Regions from separate parts of the uncultured Rossellomorea sp. genome, predicted to be linked through region 4. Evidence: riboswitches for the same ligand, from Rfam matches in the RefSeq annotation. Region 4 holds a riboswitch; each other region holds the start of a gene.

Region 1 (4,631 bases), on a different contig from region 4:
TTTCGGCAATAGTCCAAATCCAAACCAGATAACAAGTAAAGGAGCCAGGACGATGATCGGAATATTTTGAGACAAAATCATAAGTGGATATATCGCTTCTCTTACTTTAGGGAGGAGATGCAGACCCACTGCAGTCCCGATGCCAATCGTACATCCAATCACAAACCCTCCGATCGTAAGGAGTGTTGTCGAAGCAAGATGTGTTGTAAACGTGGACCATGAGGCGACTCCTTCCGCCCATATTTCTGAAGGTGAAGGCATTAGCCATGCCGGCACCTCAAATACTCTAATGGTGGATTCCCAAATGATGAATAAAAGGATGATGACCAAGAAGGGTCTCCATCCTTTCGATATCCATGCTTTCATCCTTTATACTTCTCCGTTAATTGATCCATTTCAATCCCGGCCGGCTGATATAATACCTTGATTTGAGAAATGACGTTTGAGCTGCCCATTTCAATCATTCGTTCATTCATTTGTTCAATCACCTTAAATAAGTCAGATAGATTTCCTTCCATTGTCGTTTCTAATGGATGGACTTCATAACGGACACCAGATTTATCAATGATCGCGATGGCTTCATCCACGTATGGTATAACGTCTTCACCATTTTTCGTCTTCGAAATAATTTGTATGCTTACGAGTGCGTTCCCCATTTTGTTCACCTCTTAATTTGGTAAAAATTCGTTTGTAAAAGCTTTTTTACTGTCCAGTTCCTTATCTAATAAATTGTTCTCATACATCCATGAAGCATAGTTTTCCCATACCTCAAGCTTCTGCTCTCCCCATCTGTCAGCATCATCCTTGTATTTAGGAGCCAGCCATTCCTGGCTCTTCATGACTAATTCTTCATCAAGATCCGGAGCTGCCTCTAAAAGAATTTCACCTGCATCCTTCGGTTTGTCGATTGCAAACTGATACCCTTTTGAAGCAGCTGCCAAGAAGGCTTTAACCGTATCGGGATCTGATTCAATCATTTTTTCATTTGTTGTCAGGACAGGAGTGTAATAATCCAGTTTTTCAGAGTAGTCCTTTACGTACATCATGTTCAATTCCTCACCGCGAAGCTCTGCTTCAATACCTGTCCATCCATAGTAGATCCATGCAAAGTCAACATCCCGTTTCACGGCAGTAAAGAAATCTGTATCTCCCATGTTTACAAAATCCACTTTCTCTACATCTGCGTTTTCTTGTTTCATAATCGATGTCATGACAGCTTTTTCAACAGGGGAACCCCAACCGCCATAACTTTTACCTTCAAAATCCTTTGGTGTCGTAATATCCTTGCTCTTAGGTGATGCAAACCCCGAGGTATTATGCTGTATAACCGCAGCGATTGATACGAGGGGAACATCCTGTACCCTGGCTTGTGTGACACTTTCCTGGTATCCAACCCCGAACTCAGTTTTACCCGAGGCAACGAGTTGATCTGCCCCAGCCTCACCTGGTAAGATGATATCCACATCCAGCCCCTTCTCTTCGAAGTATCCTTTTTCTTTCGCAACGTATAATCCAGTGTGATTGGTATTCGGTGTCCAGTCCAGTACGACCGATACCTTTTTAAGATCATCCTTTTGTTCATCTGCCGTATTTCCTCCACCGCTGCAGGCAGTTAAAAGAAAGACAGCACAGATGATGACCATCCATTTTTTCATCTTGATTCCTCCTCAAATCCTCATATGTAGTTGTAACGTTTATTCGTTATTCTTCACTTAATAAGGTGAATGAATGTAAAACAAAAGGCAGATGGAACCTAAAAAGCTTTGGGACACTATAACAAAAAGCGCCCCAAGCCTTCAGCCCGGGACGCATCGTTAAACATGATCATGTATTGTTTAAGAGAATGTTTCCTACGCTGGTATCAGCCAGTTCAGGTTCAAAGGGTCAGTATCTACAGGATACAATCTCAACCGGCCATACCGGTTCCCCTACACTTTTACTATGAAATTAAACGTTATCTTCTACCCTACTTTGCCACAGAGTAGATGGATATTCAAGCATTTCCTATTAAAGTTAATTAAATTTGAAAGGCTCGTTCGTAATCACCGTTATCTACAAGTCCGTTAATGAACGGTATATAGGTAGATACAAGATGTGAATACCCTTTTTGATTGTAAAAAAACGTATATTGGACAAGGAAGATAATGACTAAGAATGGCAGCAGTCTCTTCTCATCTTGCGTTAAGGCAGCATCGAAGTGATACCCCGCCAAAAAGGTATGGATACATTCGAAATGCTCTTTCTTATCTTGCTGTACCAGGTCTTTGAGGATCCCTGCGATAAAGTAACCCATATCTGCTATACGGGGGGCTTTTCGTATCCTTTCAAAATCGATGACCCCGGTCACCCTTTCCTCATTTATGAGGATATTCCGCGGGTGGCAGTCACCATGTACGAGTTGATGAGGCAATTTGCTATAGGAGAAAGACCACTCATTTAGCCTGCCTATAAACCCTTTCCCCCATATTTCAATCGATGTCGGATCTTGCCCGGCTATCCACTCTCTCAAATGTGTGTCAACTTTCCATTCTTCTACCTCGTATTTACAGACATATTGCTTTAGTCTGCCATGGAGTTGAAAGAGATACGTTCCCGCCTTTTTAAGAGAAGCTAAGGAATAGACTTGTACTGGCTTTCCTTCGAGGGCTGGATACAGGGAGTAGAAATCTTGATGCTGTTGTACATAAGACTGGTGTGAGACCGTTAGCAATGGCCTTTCAACGGTAAGTCCGCTTTCCTGTAAATAGGTCGTTAAGAGATACTCTTCTTCTAGCATCTTCACAGAAGAATTGAATCTTTTTTTCAAATAATATGTCTTCCCAAGATTCTTTACCTTATAAACATTCGGATGACTGTCCACAGTCTCTATGCAGGAAGGATGAACCTTCCAGTTCAATAATAGATCATGAAGAGGTTCAATCATTTTTAATTCCCTTCCAAACATAGTAATATACGTTTAGTATGACTATGAAAGAATGTCTACATACCATATGAAAAGAGGTTGCATCCATGCAAAGAATACAAATGACGGAAGACTTATCATTCTCAAGAATCATTCATGGGTTGTGGAGACTTGCAGACTGGAATCAATCAAAGGAAGAAACCCTTGCTTTGATCCAGGAAAATATTGAAAATGGAATCACAACTTTTGATCACGCAGATATTTATGGCTCGTACATGTGTGAAGCCTTATTTGGTGAAGCCCTTGCCCTTCAGCCTTCCTTACGTGAGAAAATGGAGATTGTGACGAAATGCGGTATTGTCCTCCCTTCTGAAAATCGTCCGGAACATAAAACACATCATTACAACACGAGTAAAAAGCATATTTTGACATCTGTTGAAAACTCCCTGCAGAATCTAAAAACGGACTACATCGATTTATTATTGATTCACAGGCCAGATCCATTTATGAATGGAGAAGAAGTGGCTGAAGCCTTCACTCAATTGAAGGAAGAAGGAAAGGTACGTCACTTTGGAGTATCAAACTTTAAAGATCATCAATGGAATATGCTTCAATCCTATTTGCCGTTTCCATTGATCACGAATCAAATCGAATTATCTGCCTATCACTTAGAAAACTTCGAAGACGGTACATTAAACCTTTGTCAGGAGAAACGTGTCGCGCCGATGGCCTGGTCTCCACTCGCAGGCGGTGCGATTTTCAAGGGAGAGGATGAGAAAGCCATTCGTCTTCAACATACATTGAAGAAGATAAAAGAAGAAACAGGTGCAAAGGGAATTGATGAAGTTCTATATGCCTGGCTTCTTAATCACCCTTCAAACATTATGCCTATTGTCGGTTCCGGTAAAAAAGAACGCATTCAACATGCAATCGACTCTCTTTCTATTTCTTTAAACCACGATCAATGGTTTGAAATCCTGCAAACTTCTATGGGACATGATGTGCCGTAATAGAACTTAGTACAGCAAAAAAGACGATCCTTTTTCTAAAAGGTTCGTCTTTTTTAATTCGCTATATCGCCACCAACGTAATATTCCAGATAGACATCTTGTAGTTCATTCATGGAGAGCTCATAAAGCTGCTTACCAAAATATTTATATACGCCAATCCTTAATAATTGTTGAATATAGAAATCCTTCTTAAATTCAGGTGTCTTTTGCTTCTCTGATTTATTTTCTTGATGTAACATGTTCATCCCTCCAGTTGAGGATATACCCCAAATCGAGACTGAACTAAACATCCTCTTACACATTGGTAATATTAGGATAAAGCGACAGCTGTTACGTACAAACGTGATGATGTCCCTCTGTGACACTTTTTCCCTCCACTTGAATCGTAGAGTGATGTATAGCAAATTCCTCTTCAAGATAGGCTGAGAGCCGTAATAAAATCGTATCTCGATTCACTTCGCTTCCCACCACCACATGACAGCTTAGAGCTGTGAATCCCGACGTGATGCACCATACATGAAGATCATGGACTTCAATGACTCCCGGGATAGCTGCCAGGCCATTCATCACTTGTTCCGTATCGATACCTTTTGGGGATCCCTCCATTAAGATATGAATGGAATCCTTCGTTACTCTCCATCCGGAAATGACGATTAGAATGGCAACCATGACAGAAGCAATAGGATCCGCCAAGTTCCAATTAAAGAAATAGATCAAGA
Region 2 (4,631 bases), 1.1 Mb from region 4:
TTCCTTTTGGTAGCCTTGAAGCATCTCAAGTAACGCAAACGTATTTTGGGAATCCTGGCCAAAGGTCGGTTCGTCCAATAATAGAAGATCTTTATTCCTGACAAGGGACGCTGCGACGCTTAATCTGCGCTTTTGCCCCATTGATAAATGATAGGGATGATGTTGTTTGTATGGATCAAGCTTAAATCGCTTTAAAATTGCATGCACTTTTTCCTCCACTATCCCTTCATCCACTTTCCCCCGCCGAAAGGAATACGCAACTTCATCAAACACACTGTGTGTTACAAACTGAAACTCGGGATTTTGAAAAACAAACGTACATTCCTCGGGAGCATTCTTTCCTTTTACCTGTCTCCCATATAATTCATACGTCCCGGTCGTTTGGATGAATTTCATGAGACTGTGGAGTAATGTTGATTTACCTGCTCCGTTCTTTCCGGTGATTGCAATCCATTCACCTTCAAGGCTGACGGCATTTTCAAGGTGGATTTTCAATTCTTTTTGTACATACCCTTTGAAGTTCTCTAGCTTTAAATTCGTTTTTCCAAACGGGGCAGCCTTCTCCGGGAGGTGGGAAGAAAGATAATCTTTCCACGCTTCCGGATACCATACCCCAACTGTTTTCATTGTTTCCTTAAAATTTGATAAAATGTGAGTCTTTGGACCATCAGCCACTATTCTTCCACTAGCATCGAAAAGAATAATACGATCTATGATATCCAGTACGTGCCCAAGCTTATGCTCAACGATAAGTAACGTTTTATCTTTGCATGTCGTTTTCACTGTTTCCCATACAGATTTTGTACTCTCTTCATCTAACATGGCTGTAGGCTCATCCAGAAATAGCGTATGGGGATGGAGCGCAAGGGCAGAGGCAATGGCTAATTTTTGCTTCATCCCCCCAGATAGAGAGGAGATTTTCGTATGGGAATCCATCAGACTTAAATTCACCTTCTCTAACAGTTCTTTAATAATCTCTGGCATTTCGTCTCTTGGAATCTGGTTGTTCTCCAAAACAAAGGCAATTTCCTCATCTACATAGGGCATACAAAATTGAGCGTCCGGATCTTGAAAGACATACCCGAAGGATTCAGGACGTTCAATCGAGTCAGCTTTCATCGGCACATCTATCGAATGGGGTATCACACCGGAAAAAACCTGGAGGAGTGTGGATTTGCCACATCCCGACGGTCCTAATAGCAATACCTTTTCCCCATCTTCTATTGAAAGGCTTACGTCTTTAAACATCAGTTCCTCTGAACCGGAGAATGTAAGGCGCAGATTTTCAACATGCATCGTCCTTCCCTCCTTTACTGATTCAACGCGTCATAATCTTTTTGCTCTGCATTTCTGACTAAACTGGTTACCCCCGTTTTCTCCAGAGCCTTAACGAGATAAAAGGCTCCTATGCCTGCTATCACGATGGATCCTATTAATCTGGCACCAATAAAAAGTGATAAATTCCACAGAACCAGGTCTCCCATGTATCCCTTAAAGTAGTCCATCAGGATTGAGCCAATTGCTGAGCCCACAGCTGCTGCACAAATGATGATGACATCATAACGCTTATAGCGGGTGATAAGGAAAATCAACTCTGCAAACAATCCTTGAATAAGACCGAATAGGAGTACCTCGAGGCCCCATTCACTTCCCATGAGAAATTCCCCTGAAGATGCTGCAATTTCTGCCAGAAGTGCGACACCAGGTTTCCTAATGATTAAAAAAGCCACGGTTGCCGCCATGAACCACATGCCATAGATCAGTTGATCCGCATGCAATCCAAATGGCTTTAACAGGTTATAAACCGGTCCCCAAAGCTTATATATAATTCCAAAACCTATGGAGATCACGACCGTTACTAAAATGTCCGTCAGCTTTAATTTAGACATGTACTTTACCTTCTTTGACTAAAGAAGACTGAAACGGCCATTTCTCGAGTGTGTATGCCATTTCCCAAAATTGGAATTCATAAATGCTGCTCAAAATGAAATTCTCTTTCATTCTTTCCTTGTCTGTTTCTGTCATCGTTGCTGCCAATCCATCCAGTCGCTGAATCTGTTCTTCCACTAACTCCCGAAACCATTCTCCCCCATAAGCTGCGATCCACTCCTGATAAATGGCCTCCTCAGGTGTACATGATTTCAAGCGTTCACCGATCTCATAATACAACCAGTAGCAGGGGAGTATTGCCGCCAGAATATCTGCGAGCCCCCCATACTGAGCGGACCGATACATATGTGACGTGTACGCATAAGCCGTAGGAGCAGGTTCGAACTGCTGTTTTTCTTCTTCCGTGATCCCTAATCGATTTGAGAAATTTTCATGAAGTGAAAGCTCTGCTTCATTTGTCCCAACAGCGTGTGTTGCCATTCTAGAGGTAGTATGTAAGTCTGTTGCTTTGGCTGCCCCAAGTGCCTGCACCTTTGAAAAGTGGGATAGGTAATAGGCATCTTGCAGGATGTAATACCTGAAGTTTTCAAGGGGGAGGGTTCCCTCACCAATCCCTTTAACGAAAGGATGTTGAAAGCTCGCTTCCCAAATTTCGTTTACTTCGTTTCTTAAGTACGTTGAAAATGACATAATATCTTTCTCCTTTTCCAGACGACCCGAACTGGGCAACAAAAAAGCCACTTCCCATTATGCATGCAGCATACAGAAAGTGGCTTGAGATCAGAATGTAAGATTACGATTCTACGCGACCGTCAAACACCACTTCCCTACGCTGGTCTCAACCAGATCAGGTTCAAAGGGTCTTAAAGTCATACTTTAATCTCAGCCTTTAATAAGGCACCCCTAGTGGATCGTCCTATGAAATTTTGTATTCGATGCTATCGTACCATGATTCTTTTGCTTGTCAACACCAAAAAGAAAACCTTTCATCAATTTTCCATTCGCCCTTCCCCTACAAAACCAATCACAGCAAAGGATACCCACTTTAAAAATTTTAATGAAATTCCTTTAAGAATAAAGCTCTTTACAGCAATATTAACTGCATACTACAAATGTATAAATATACAAAAATGGATTATGGGATGACAATCATTACAATTAAAGTAGGGAGGGGCTTCCATGTTGGAAGTCCCTCCCTGCCCATCATTTAAACCATCCTTTTTCTTTTGATTGAGTGATGGCTTCGATTCGATTTTTAACTTCAAGCTTGTCGAGTATGGTAGAGATATAGTTTCGGACGGTACCCGTTTTCAGGCTAAGCTCATCGGCTATCTCCTTCGTGTTTTTCCCGTCAGCAACCAGCTCCAACACTTCCTTTTCACGGTCTGTCAAAGGATTCTCTTCACTATACACATCGTCCATGAGCTCTGGTGCATAAATACGTTTACCCTCCATCACAAGGCGAATCGAGTTCGCCAGTTCTTCACTTGGGCTGTCCTTTAACAAATAACCCTTCACTCCCCCTTTTAATGCACGCTGGAAATAACCGGACCTGGCAAAGGTTGTCAGGATAATCACTTTGCAATTTTCGCCTTTTAACTCCTCTGCTGCTTCAAGACCGGTCTTTTTAGGCATTTCAATATCCATGATACAAATATCCGGCTGCAGCTCGTGGACGAGGGCAATGGCTTCTTCTCCATTGCCCGCCTTTCCCACCACTTCCATATCATCCTCTAAGCTAAGTAACGAGCCTAAGGCACCTAATAACATTCGCTGATCTTCCGCGATAACAATTCGAATCATTCCATTCCCTCCCTGTCTGTCTGCTTAATCACTTTCGGCACTCTCATAATCAAGATGGTCCCATTCTCTGTAAGGATGTCTAAACTTCCATTTACAAATTCCAAGCGTTCTCTCATCCCGATTAAACCGCTGCCTTTAGACTGTGTGTAATCTCCTCCGATTCCTACACCATCATCCTTCACCACAATGGTCATCTCTTTATCCGACTCTTCAATGATGAGCTCACAGTATGAAGCCTTACTATGTTTGACAACATTCGTCACGGCTTCTTTTAGGCACATGCTCAAGATATTTTCCAGAAAGAGTGATGCTTGGGGCAGCATGACTTCATCATCCATCACGAAATCAATTTCCGCTGCCTTTAATAGCTGTTTGATCCGGACGATTTCGTCCTTTAATCGAATACCCCTCATTTGTGAAACCATTGTCCTTACTTCACTCAAAGCGGTTCGTGCCGTCTGCTGAACATCCTTTAATTCACTCCGGGCCTGCTCTGGATCCTTGTACACCAATTTTCTGGCCAGATCGCTTTTCAAACCGATGAGAGAAAGCTTTTGACCCAAAGTATCGTGTAGATCACGGGCAATCCTCTGGCGTTCTTCCTGCTTGACCAAGTCTGAAATACGTTTATTAGCATCTTCCAACTGATCTTCGAGCTGCACCTGTTTATTTCGATTATAAATATTAAACGGTAACAGAATGACGCTTATCCAAATGATCAGAATAAAAGGAAATTGAGATAAAAATAATTCATCCTGTATAACAAAATTATAATTGATCGATGCCGTCGTTAACACAAGGTGGATAATATAAAGGGTTAAAAACGCCACCCGGTTTTTTATATTCCCATTATAATAGGCAATATAAAAAGCAAAGTAGATAAAATTAAATTGAATAGTCATGGTAATGGATATCGCAATTAAAATTGATGTCCATAA
Region 3 (4,631 bases), on a different contig from region 4:
TCCCGATGCCTGTTTCCTTAACACCGATCTCATTGGCGTCAGCCCGATCAGCGACTCTGTCCGTCCGGTCATCATCATGGGATAATACATAAAGATTGTGTTTGTCGATACCTTGAGAAGAAAGCTTTTCAACTTCTGTAATTAATTCCTTATCGTCATAAAATTCCTTAACAGTCGGTTTCAATTCAATCTCCTCCATTTTTCAAATTATTTTGTCTTCGTTTATCTTTTCCCGCGGGTTCCTATTAGTAAACCTTTGAATAGGTGGGTATACATATTACTAGTGTGTGTAATGAAAGAAGGGAGACGGTTAGATATGGAAGAAGTTCATTCTTTAGAAACTATCAATGCTACTCTGGCAGGAGAAAAGATGGTGTTACTATACATATCCAGACCCAATTGCTCTGTTTGTCACGCTCTACTGCCCCAAGTGAAAGGGGTGCTGGAAGAGTTTCAAGATGTAAAGTCCATTCATGCCGATGCAGGGGAAATACCGGAAATAGCTGGTGGGTTCTCTATCTTTACTGTGCCGGTGGTCATCGTATTTGTAGATGGAAAAGAAATGTTCAGGAAGGCCCGATTCGTTCCAATCGATGAGTTACATACCCAAATGTCCCGTCTGGTGAAGATGTTAGACAACTAAACAAACGTTTGATTAAGCGTGAAAGTTGTTGGTTTGTCAAAGTTTACAGTATTAAACGGTTGTTTAATACTGTGAAAATTAAAAATCGAGAGCTGTTTTAAGTTGGGGATTATAGACAATGAAAAAGAGCTGCTAAAAAAGTAGCTCTTTTGTCATGGTTCGGTGAATAGGTATATAATAGAGAGTATACGAGTATAGTAGTCATGAAGAAATAAAAGGGGGCTTGATGAATGATCAGATTGTCCAGGACAAAGAAAGTCATGTTACTTGGTTTAGCAATCATCCTCATAATAGTAGCCAACCGGATTTCCAGTGTACAACACTTGACAGCAAGAATTGCCACTAACCTGTATATCAGCCTGAAGTATCAAGATCTGGACCTCGAATACCAGAACGTCGAATTCTCACCCCAGTTTGGAGATTATTCTGTAGCGTATAAGGACAAGGACGGAAAAGTCTATGGATTCATGGTTACCCCTAAGTCAATGCCCGTCATCATACTTCACGATCCTCTTAATGAGTCACCTTAATCAATAGCGAAGTTAAAGAGTGAACCTCTCTATCTTTTATCATTTCATTCTTCATGTATAATAAAACCAAACAACTTTATAAACGTTACCACAAGGGGAGCGAAAGCTGAGAGTGAACAATCTGTTCTGACCCTCTGAACCTGTTAGTTAGTACTAGCGTAGGGATGTGGATAGTAAGCAGCATGGCTTATTTTTCCTTTTACATTCAGCCCCCTTATGGTTTCGTTTCATCTTACAAGGGGGATTCTTTTATGAAAAACATGCGTCTTGTCGTTTTACTTGAAGCCTCATTGATGGCGGCATTCGCCGTTATCCTTGATATGCTTCCTTCTATTAAGCTATCACCCAGTATCTCCATTTCGATAGCAATGGTTCCTATTTTTCTATTGTCATATCGAAGAGGATGGAAGGCTGGTATACTGGCTGGATTTGTATGGGGCCTATTGCAGATTGCCTTGGGTGACGCTTGGATTGCGACTCCAGTGCAAATGGTAATTGAATATTTCATCGCCTTTGCCTTTATCGGTCTTGCCGGATTCTTTTCCGGTAAGATCCAATCCTCAGTAAGAAGTAACCGTCGAACTAGAGCGGTCATGTGGGTAGTGGCTGCTACGTTTTTAGGTAGTCTGGGTCGATATTTTTGGCACTTCATCGCAGGATATGTCTTCTTTGCAGAATATGCGCCAAAAGGCATGTCGCCGCTACTTTTTTCATTAGCAGCAAACGGAATCACCATGTTGGGCTCAGCTCTTCTTTGTTCAATCGCTCTGCTGATCGTACTCAACACAGTGCCAAGATTGATCAAAGTAAGGGTATCTCCTCAAGAAAGCAACCGAAAGGCATCCTAAGTTATTTGGACCGGTCACTATAAAGAGGCTGGTCTTTTTTCTATGAAAATACATCCCAGGTCTTAGAAGTATTTACTTCTACGGCTTCTGTTTGCATGTTGGTGATTTTTTTATACTTAAGTTATTCGTTCATATAGGAGTGACCTCGATGGAAGAAATCATGGCAAATTATTCGGCAGAGTGGGGGATATGGGGTGTATTGCTTTCTCTATTTATTGAAGGAAGTGCTTTCCCTTTTGTGGGCACTTTTTTCATCGTAACAATGGGATTTATTTTAGAATTAACGTGGATGGAGATAGGAGTGCTTTCTCTAATAGGAAGCTTTCTTTATACAGCGGGTAGCTATATTCCTTATTTTATCAGTTCAAAATTAGGTGCGAAGCTTGAGGCAAGGTTGAAACCTGAAAAACGGAAGAAGCTCAAAGAAGCTCAGGAAAAGTTCAACCGTTACGGAATCTGGAGCGTAGCAATTGCAAGTCCCCTTCATTTAGGAAATATCATCCCCTTCATGGCAGGCATGGCAAAAATGGATTTGAAAGTGTATTCTCTCCTTACTATGCTTGGGATAGCTCCGTCTACCTTTTTTTTCTTAAGTATAGGCAAGTTCTATGATGGTGATAGAGAAGTGATCTTGGGGTTGGTAGAAGAATATCAACTGTTGGTTCTAACAGGATTTGTGCTGGTAACTGTTTTGTACATTCTCTTTAAAAGGAAGAGAAAAGGGAATAGAAGGATGATTAGTAAAGATTCGGAGACTGAAAAATTTTCGTCAAGTTACAAAAAAACTCAATCCTAAAACCCTCTACGCAGATTAAATCTTCGTAAAATCATCCCCTTCCTCATTGCTTACACCCATTCTTTCCTATAAACTAGACCTATTCAAAAAATAGCACGTGTGGAGAGATCTATATTGGAAGCAAAAATGATAAGAAGATATGACATTATGGAGGTAAGTTTGCTGGCGGGTAAGATTATGCTGCAAAGTGGTGCAGAAACGTATCGCGTAGAGGATACGATGATGCGGATCGCCGCTTCTTATGGGATTTCAGAATCTCACAGCTATGTTACACCAACAGGGATCATCTTCTCGATTGAAACGTCTGAACCAACGAAAACGAAGCTTATTCGAATAAACGAACGGTCTACCGATCTTGAAAAAGTAACCCTAGTGAATAGTATTTCAAGGCAAATCAGTAAGGGGCATCTCACCCTTGAAGAAGCATACAATGCTTTGGAAAAGCTTGATCAATCTGATCTTTCTTACTCCTTTGTGATTCAGGTATTGGCCGCTTCGATTGCAAGCGGATGTTTTCTCATCATGTTCCAGGGAATGTGGAATGACTTCATTCCTGCGCTTTTCGCTGGTGGAGTCGGGTTTACGAGCCTGATCTATTTTCATCGACTCGTGCCCATTAAATTCTTCGCCGAGTTTCTCGCTTCCTTTATTATCGGAATGCTTTCCTATGGGTTCGTCCAGCTTGGAGTCGGACAGGAGCTGGATAAGATTATTATTGGATCAGTGATGCCTCTGGTTCCCGGGCTCCTCATTACCAATGCCGTCCGGGACTTAATGGCAGGGCATTTGGTGTCGGGTTTATCGAAGGGAGCAGAAGCTTTTTTAACGGCGTTTGCCATCGGGACGGGTATTGCCGTAGTTTTCACTCTGACGTAGGGTGACTTTGTTTAGTATTAGGAAAAAAGAATGAGGTGAAAAGGGAATGCTCATCATAGAACAATTAGTGACCAGCTTCATCTCCGCTGCTGCATTCGGGATTATCTTCAATGCTCCAAAGCAGTCCCTTTTCAAATGCGGAATTGTTGGAATGTTAGGCTGGATCATCTACATAGTAATGAGTTTAAACGACGCCGATGCGGTACTTGCGACGTTACTTGCATCCTTTGTCGTGGCCGTGATCAGTCAGGTGTTTGCGAAAATGTATAAAACCCCGGTCATCATCTTCTCTGTAGCCGGCATTATACCTCTTGTACCTGGAGGACTGGCGTACGATGCCATGAGAAATTTTGTTCAAAACGATTACAATGCCGCCATCAACCTGGCAGCTAAAGCTTTTATGATTTCAGGCTCCATCGCCATCGGACTCATCTTCTCAGAAGTCATCAACCAAGTCATCCGAAACGCTCGGCTGAACGTAAGTGCAAGGCGAATGAGATAGAGGGACGGACCTTACTTTTGTGGGGTCTTTTTTTATTGGCTTCAGCAGAGAATAGGAACAAAGTCGGGCGTAATGAATCCCCTGCAAACTCACACCCCATGTAACATTTTCTCTCTCCTGACGTCTAATCAACAAATAGAACATATAGGAGGGTCATAGCATGAGTAAGAAATCGTATCTGCTCATCATTGCTGGTATTATGTTGCTGGTGGCACTTGGAACGTTTGTGTATAGTCAAAGACCTGTCGTGAAGGCCGAGGGGAAGATGGAGGGCGACCTTCTCGTGATGGAGAATAATTCATGGAATCTGCAATTTTCAACGGCCCTGAATAAGGAAACGGTGACGCCCCAGAACATTTATGTAGAAGACTCCAATGGAGAGAGGATCAATGTCTCCTTGAAGGTGGATGAAAATCGAAAGACACTGCAAATTCAA
Region 4 (4,446 bases):
CAGAAAGGAGGAACTTACATATGGCAAAGGATTTCCGCTATTTATGTTATCCCTATATGCGTGAGTCTGTTTCAACCGTGGATTTTGAGATCCGGACCGATTCACTGTCGACTAAAATTGGACTCGCGTCATCAATGACGGAGCACTTACCGAAAGTTCAGGACGATTTACTATATTTAGCTGAGATGGCGTACCACCTCAATGGTTCGGTCCGGGGAATGACAGCCATCAAGGAAGACGACTTGAATAAATTGAGCCAAATGTACGATCGTTATGTGTCGGAAGTCGAGGAGCGTATCCAAACCTTTGTCCTTCCTCAAGGCTGTACAGCCGCATGTACGCTTCATACCTGTCGCAGTGAAGCAAAAAAGTCCGTCCGTGCCTTACATAAAGTCAGTACTGAGATGAAAGTGGAAAATATTCTATTTAAATACGCTCATTTACTGGCAAATGTCCTGTTTGTGATGGCCGTGTATGTGAATAAATGTGAAGGGATTGAAGAAATTCCTTTTGTGAGTAAATCGTATAAAGACAAAATATAGAGAAGCGGGGAAGATGAAATATGAAAAAGTCATGGTTAAATAGTTTACTATTATCATTCATCCTGGTTGTTTTCGCAGGGTGCAGCAATGGGGAAGAAGTAACATCCACAAAGGAAGTCAAGTCTGATAATGAGTCTTATTCTGTCATCGATGACAGGGGAGAAGAGATTAGCTTTGAGAAAGTGCCGGAAACCGTTATTTCCTTACAGCCGAGTAACACAGAGATTCTCTTTGCCATAGGAGCAGGAGATAAGGTAATCGGGGCAACTGAATACGACAACTATCCAGAGGAAGCGAAAGAGATTAAAAGAGTGTCGGATTCCATGACAGTCAATGCGGAAGAGGTCATTGCACTAAAGCCGGAAGTTGTCATTGCTTATACCACTGGAGATGATGCAGGAGTGAAGCAGCTTGAGGAAGCGGGATTAAACGTATTTGTCATTCAATCTGCCCAAACCTTTGAAGATGTTTATGGGGATATAGAACAAATTGCAACGGTAATGGGAGTAGAGAAGAAGGGGAACGAATTGGTAGACGGCATCAAGCAACAGATTTCAGATGTGAAAGAAAAAGTAAGCACGCTAAAGGAAAAAGAACAAGTATATTTTGAAATCAGTCCCTCCCCTGATATTTATACAGCAGGAGCAGAAACGTTTCAGCAGGAAATACTTGAAACGGCAGGGGTCGAGAATATTTTTGTAGATCAAAAAGGCTGGGTGAAAGTAGGCGAAGAAGAAATCATTAAACGGAACCCTAATATGATTTTAACGACAGTGGGTTATGTCGATGAGCCGACAGCCGAAATCAAGTCCCGGGAAAGCTGGAAAGATGTAAATGCAGTGCAAAATGGCCAAGTCTATTTCTTGGATTCAGACATTATGTCAAGACCAGGACCACGTATTGGAGAAGCCGTTGAGCTAACAGCAAAAACGGTGTATCCGGATTTATTTTCTGAATAAGATTGAATGGGAGATGGGGAAGACAATGATTTGCAAGAGGAATCATTGTCTTTTTCTGATAGATTGTTACTTTTTATAGGATTTGTAATGCAAACGTATGAGTATTGTCTTTTTAAATAACAACATATTTTTGCGGGGAAATCCTTTTCATCACAAGTTCAACAATCTTCAACATTGTGATAAAGTTAACGTAACATCATCACGTTAGGAGAATTCAACATGAGCAAACTGGAAGTCATAGTCTTGAATGAGGAAGATGCCAAAGTTGCAGAAGCATCCGGAGCAGATCGACTTGAATTGGTGTCTGCCATACATGAGGGAGGATTAACTCCTGATTTTCATGTGATAGAAAAAGTATTAAGGACCGTTTCAATTCCTGTTCAGATTATGATCCGATTACATAGTAAATCTTTCTCGTATCAGTCTGATGAATTGCATACCATGGTGGAACAAGTTAGAACAATGGTTGAAATGGGAAGCCGTGGCATCGTCTTTGGCGCATTATCACATGAAGGTAAGCTTGATTCCCACGCTTTAATGGAGATCGTACAAAGTGCGAAGGGTCAATCGATTACTTTTCACCGCGCTATCGACCTGTCTGATGATCCAGTAGCCTTATGCAAAGGAATATTCCATTCAGGATTGAACGTTGATCGAATTCTCACATCAGGCGGAAAATCTGAAGTGAGTAAGGGACTGGAGGCGATTGGTAAAATGAGGGAAATAGAGCAAATGGGTGGTCCCACTATCATGCCGGGTTCGGGTTTAACTGTGGAAAATATAGGCGAAATACACAGCAAGCTAAAAGCAAGAGAATATCATGTAGGATCAGGTGTCCGTCATAATGGGAGCTATGACTTCGGGATAGACCCTGAAAAGGTAATGGAAATCAAACGTGTGATTATGTTCTAATTTGATTTTGTTACTATACTACTATTGGAAAAAAGAATGAATCATGGTAAAAATAGTATGTAATACAATAGAATACTATCAATATTTCTACTAGGGGAGTCCGATAAATTGCTTGGACTGAGAGGAGAACGCATAAGTTCTTTGACCCTTTGAACCTGATCTGGATGATACCAGCGTAGGGAAGTAGTGCGGAAGCGTTTATTTGTGTTTTGAGGCGCTTACTACTTTTTGACATTTCGGGTTCTGATTATTCAGGACCCTTTTTTGTGTCTTCATGTCCTTTTGTTGAACAATGGGATGCCTGACGCAGTAACTTCTAAGATCCAATCAAAAGGAGGAGAAGTTAAGTGGCGATCGAGTTAAAAACGCAATTTAAAAACAGTAAAAAAGTATATGTCGGAGGATCAAGACCAGACATAAATGTACCGATGAGAGAAATAGAACTGAGTAGGACGAATGTTTCCTTGGGCGTTGAAGAGAATGAACCGGTTCGTGTATACGATACAAGCGGACCTTATACAGATGAGCGTTACCAAGTCGATATTCATAAAGGGTTACCTTCCGTTCGCACAGAGTGGATCCTGGAACGTCAGGATGTCGCCGCTTACCCGGGACGTGAAATCGAACCGGAAGATAACGGCTATAAAGGAGACGATCCTTATGCACACGTAGAGGCGTTCACTACTATCAAACGTACCCCAATACGGGCAAAAATGGGTCGTAATGTGACTCAAATGCACTATGCAAAAAAAGGAATCATTACACCGGAAATGGAGTTCATCGCTATCCGGGAAAATGTTGATCCTTCATTTGTAAGAGAAGAAGTAGCAAAGGGCAGGGCCATCATTCCTGCCAATATCAATCATCCTGAATGTGAACCGATGATCATCGGTCGTCACTTTCATGTGAAAATAAACGCGAATATCGGAAACTCTTCTGTATCATCTTCCGTTGAAGAAGAAGTGGAGAAAATGACGTGGGCAACTCGTTGGGGTGCCGATACCATAATGGACTTATCAACAGGTAAAAACATTCATACAACAAGGGAGTGGATCATTCGAAACTCCCCTGTCCCTGTTGGTACGGTACCGATCTATCAAGCACTAGAAAAAGTAAACGGAATTGCTGAGAATCTTACATGGGGTGTGTACAGGGATACATTGATCGAACAGGCGGAGCAGGGTGTTGACTATTTCACCATTCATGCAGGTGTTTTATTGAGGTATATTCATCTGACGGCTGATCGTACAACAGGCATTGTTTCCCGTGGAGGTTCAATCATGGCACAATGGTGTCTTGCCCATCATAAAGAGAACTTTCTTTATTCCCATTTTGAAGATATATGTAAGATTTTAAAAGCCTATGATATCTCCGTTTCCTTAGGAGATGGTTTAAGACCCGGATCAATTGCTGATGCGAATGATGAAGCACAGTTTGCCGAGCTTGAAACATTAGGCGAGCTAACCAAAATTGCTTGGAAGCATGATGTACAAGTCATGATTGAAGGCCCTGGTCATGTACCGATGCATATGATTAAAGAGAATGTGGATAAGCAAATGGAAATCTGTCATGAAGCTCCTTTTTATACCTTGGGGCCATTAACGACAGATATTGCACCGGGGTATGATCACATTACTTCCGCCATAGGGGCTGCCATGATCGGTTGGTTTGGGACAGCCATGCTGTGCTATGTAACACCGAAAGAGCATCTGGGATTACCGAATAAAGATGATGTGAGAGAAGGTGTCATTGCTTATAAAATCGCAGCACATGCAGCGGATTTGGCGAAAGGCCATCCAGGGGCACAAGTCAGAGATAATGCCGTTTCTAAGGCTCGATTTGAATTTAGATGGAATGACCAATTTAATTTATCCCTGGACCCGGAGCGTGCAAGGGAGTATCATGATGAAACACTTCCTGCAGAAGGGGCAAAAACGGCCCATTTTTGTTCAATGTGTGGCCCGAAATTTTGTTCAATGAGAATATCACATGACATAAGGGGAATGAAGGAGACTAGCATGAATGATGCTCAT

The links. A riboswitch is a leader RNA that binds a small molecule or an ion and turns the genes downstream of it on or off. The one in region 4 is predicted to bind thiamine pyrophosphate.
Region 1: it holds a riboswitch for thiamine pyrophosphate, as region 4 does, so the genes downstream of both, Q1B03_RS07325 (ABC transporter substrate-binding protein) here and thiC (phosphomethylpyrimidine synthase ThiC) in region 4, are expected to answer to the same signal.
Region 2: it holds a riboswitch for thiamine pyrophosphate, as region 4 does, so the genes downstream of both, tenA (thiaminase II) here and thiC (phosphomethylpyrimidine synthase ThiC) in region 4, are expected to answer to the same signal.
Region 3: it holds a riboswitch for thiamine pyrophosphate, as region 4 does, so the genes downstream of both, thiT (energy-coupled thiamine transporter ThiT) here and thiC (phosphomethylpyrimidine synthase ThiC) in region 4, are expected to answer to the same signal.

What each region holds. Positions count from the first base shown of each region.
Region 1 is NZ_CANKZT010000002.1:77,163-81,793, reverse strand. It holds gene Q1B03_RS07335 (ABC transporter permease) at 1-366, opposite strand, end outside; gene Q1B03_RS07330 (thiamine-binding protein) at 363-656, opposite strand; gene Q1B03_RS07325 (ABC transporter substrate-binding protein) at 669-1,655, opposite strand; TPP riboswitch at 1,831-1,940, opposite strand; gene Q1B03_RS07320 (phosphotransferase enzyme family protein) at 2,018-2,923, opposite strand; gene Q1B03_RS07315 (aldo/keto reductase family oxidoreductase) at 3,010-3,912, shown strand; gene Q1B03_RS07310 (Fur-regulated basic protein FbpA) at 3,966-4,151, opposite strand; gene Q1B03_RS07305 (cation diffusion facilitator family transporter) at 4,243-4,631, opposite strand, start outside.
Region 2 is NZ_CANKZT010000001.1:202,334-206,964, forward strand. It holds gene Q1B03_RS01095 (ABC transporter ATP-binding protein) at 1-1,296, opposite strand, end outside; gene Q1B03_RS01100 (ECF transporter S component) at 1,311-1,889, opposite strand; gene tenA (thiaminase II) at 1,882-2,580, opposite strand; TPP riboswitch at 2,698-2,805, opposite strand; gene Q1B03_RS01110 (response regulator transcription factor) at 3,094-3,693, opposite strand; gene Q1B03_RS01115 (sensor histidine kinase) at 3,690-4,631, opposite strand, start outside.
Region 3 is NZ_CANKZT010000003.1:78,859-83,489, forward strand. It holds gene Q1B03_RS11670 (general stress protein) at 1-184, opposite strand, end outside; gene Q1B03_RS11675 (thioredoxin family protein) at 317-643, shown strand; gene Q1B03_RS11680 (hypothetical protein) at 874-1,173, shown strand; TPP riboswitch at 1,257-1,355, shown strand; gene thiT (energy-coupled thiamine transporter ThiT) at 1,425-2,021, shown strand; gene Q1B03_RS11690 (DedA family protein) at 2,170-2,817, shown strand; gene Q1B03_RS11695 (threonine/serine exporter family protein) at 2,944-3,693, shown strand; gene Q1B03_RS11700 (threonine/serine exporter family protein) at 3,740-4,195, shown strand; gene Q1B03_RS11705 (beta-propeller domain-containing protein) at 4,356-4,631, shown strand, end outside.
Region 4 is NZ_CANKZT010000001.1:1,297,223-1,301,668, reverse strand. It holds gene Q1B03_RS06700 (hypothetical protein) at 21-542, shown strand; gene Q1B03_RS06695 (ABC transporter substrate-binding protein) at 563-1,501, shown strand; gene Q1B03_RS06690 (copper homeostasis protein CutC) at 1,721-2,413, shown strand; TPP riboswitch at 2,496-2,612, shown strand; gene thiC (phosphomethylpyrimidine synthase ThiC) at 2,761-4,446, shown strand, end outside.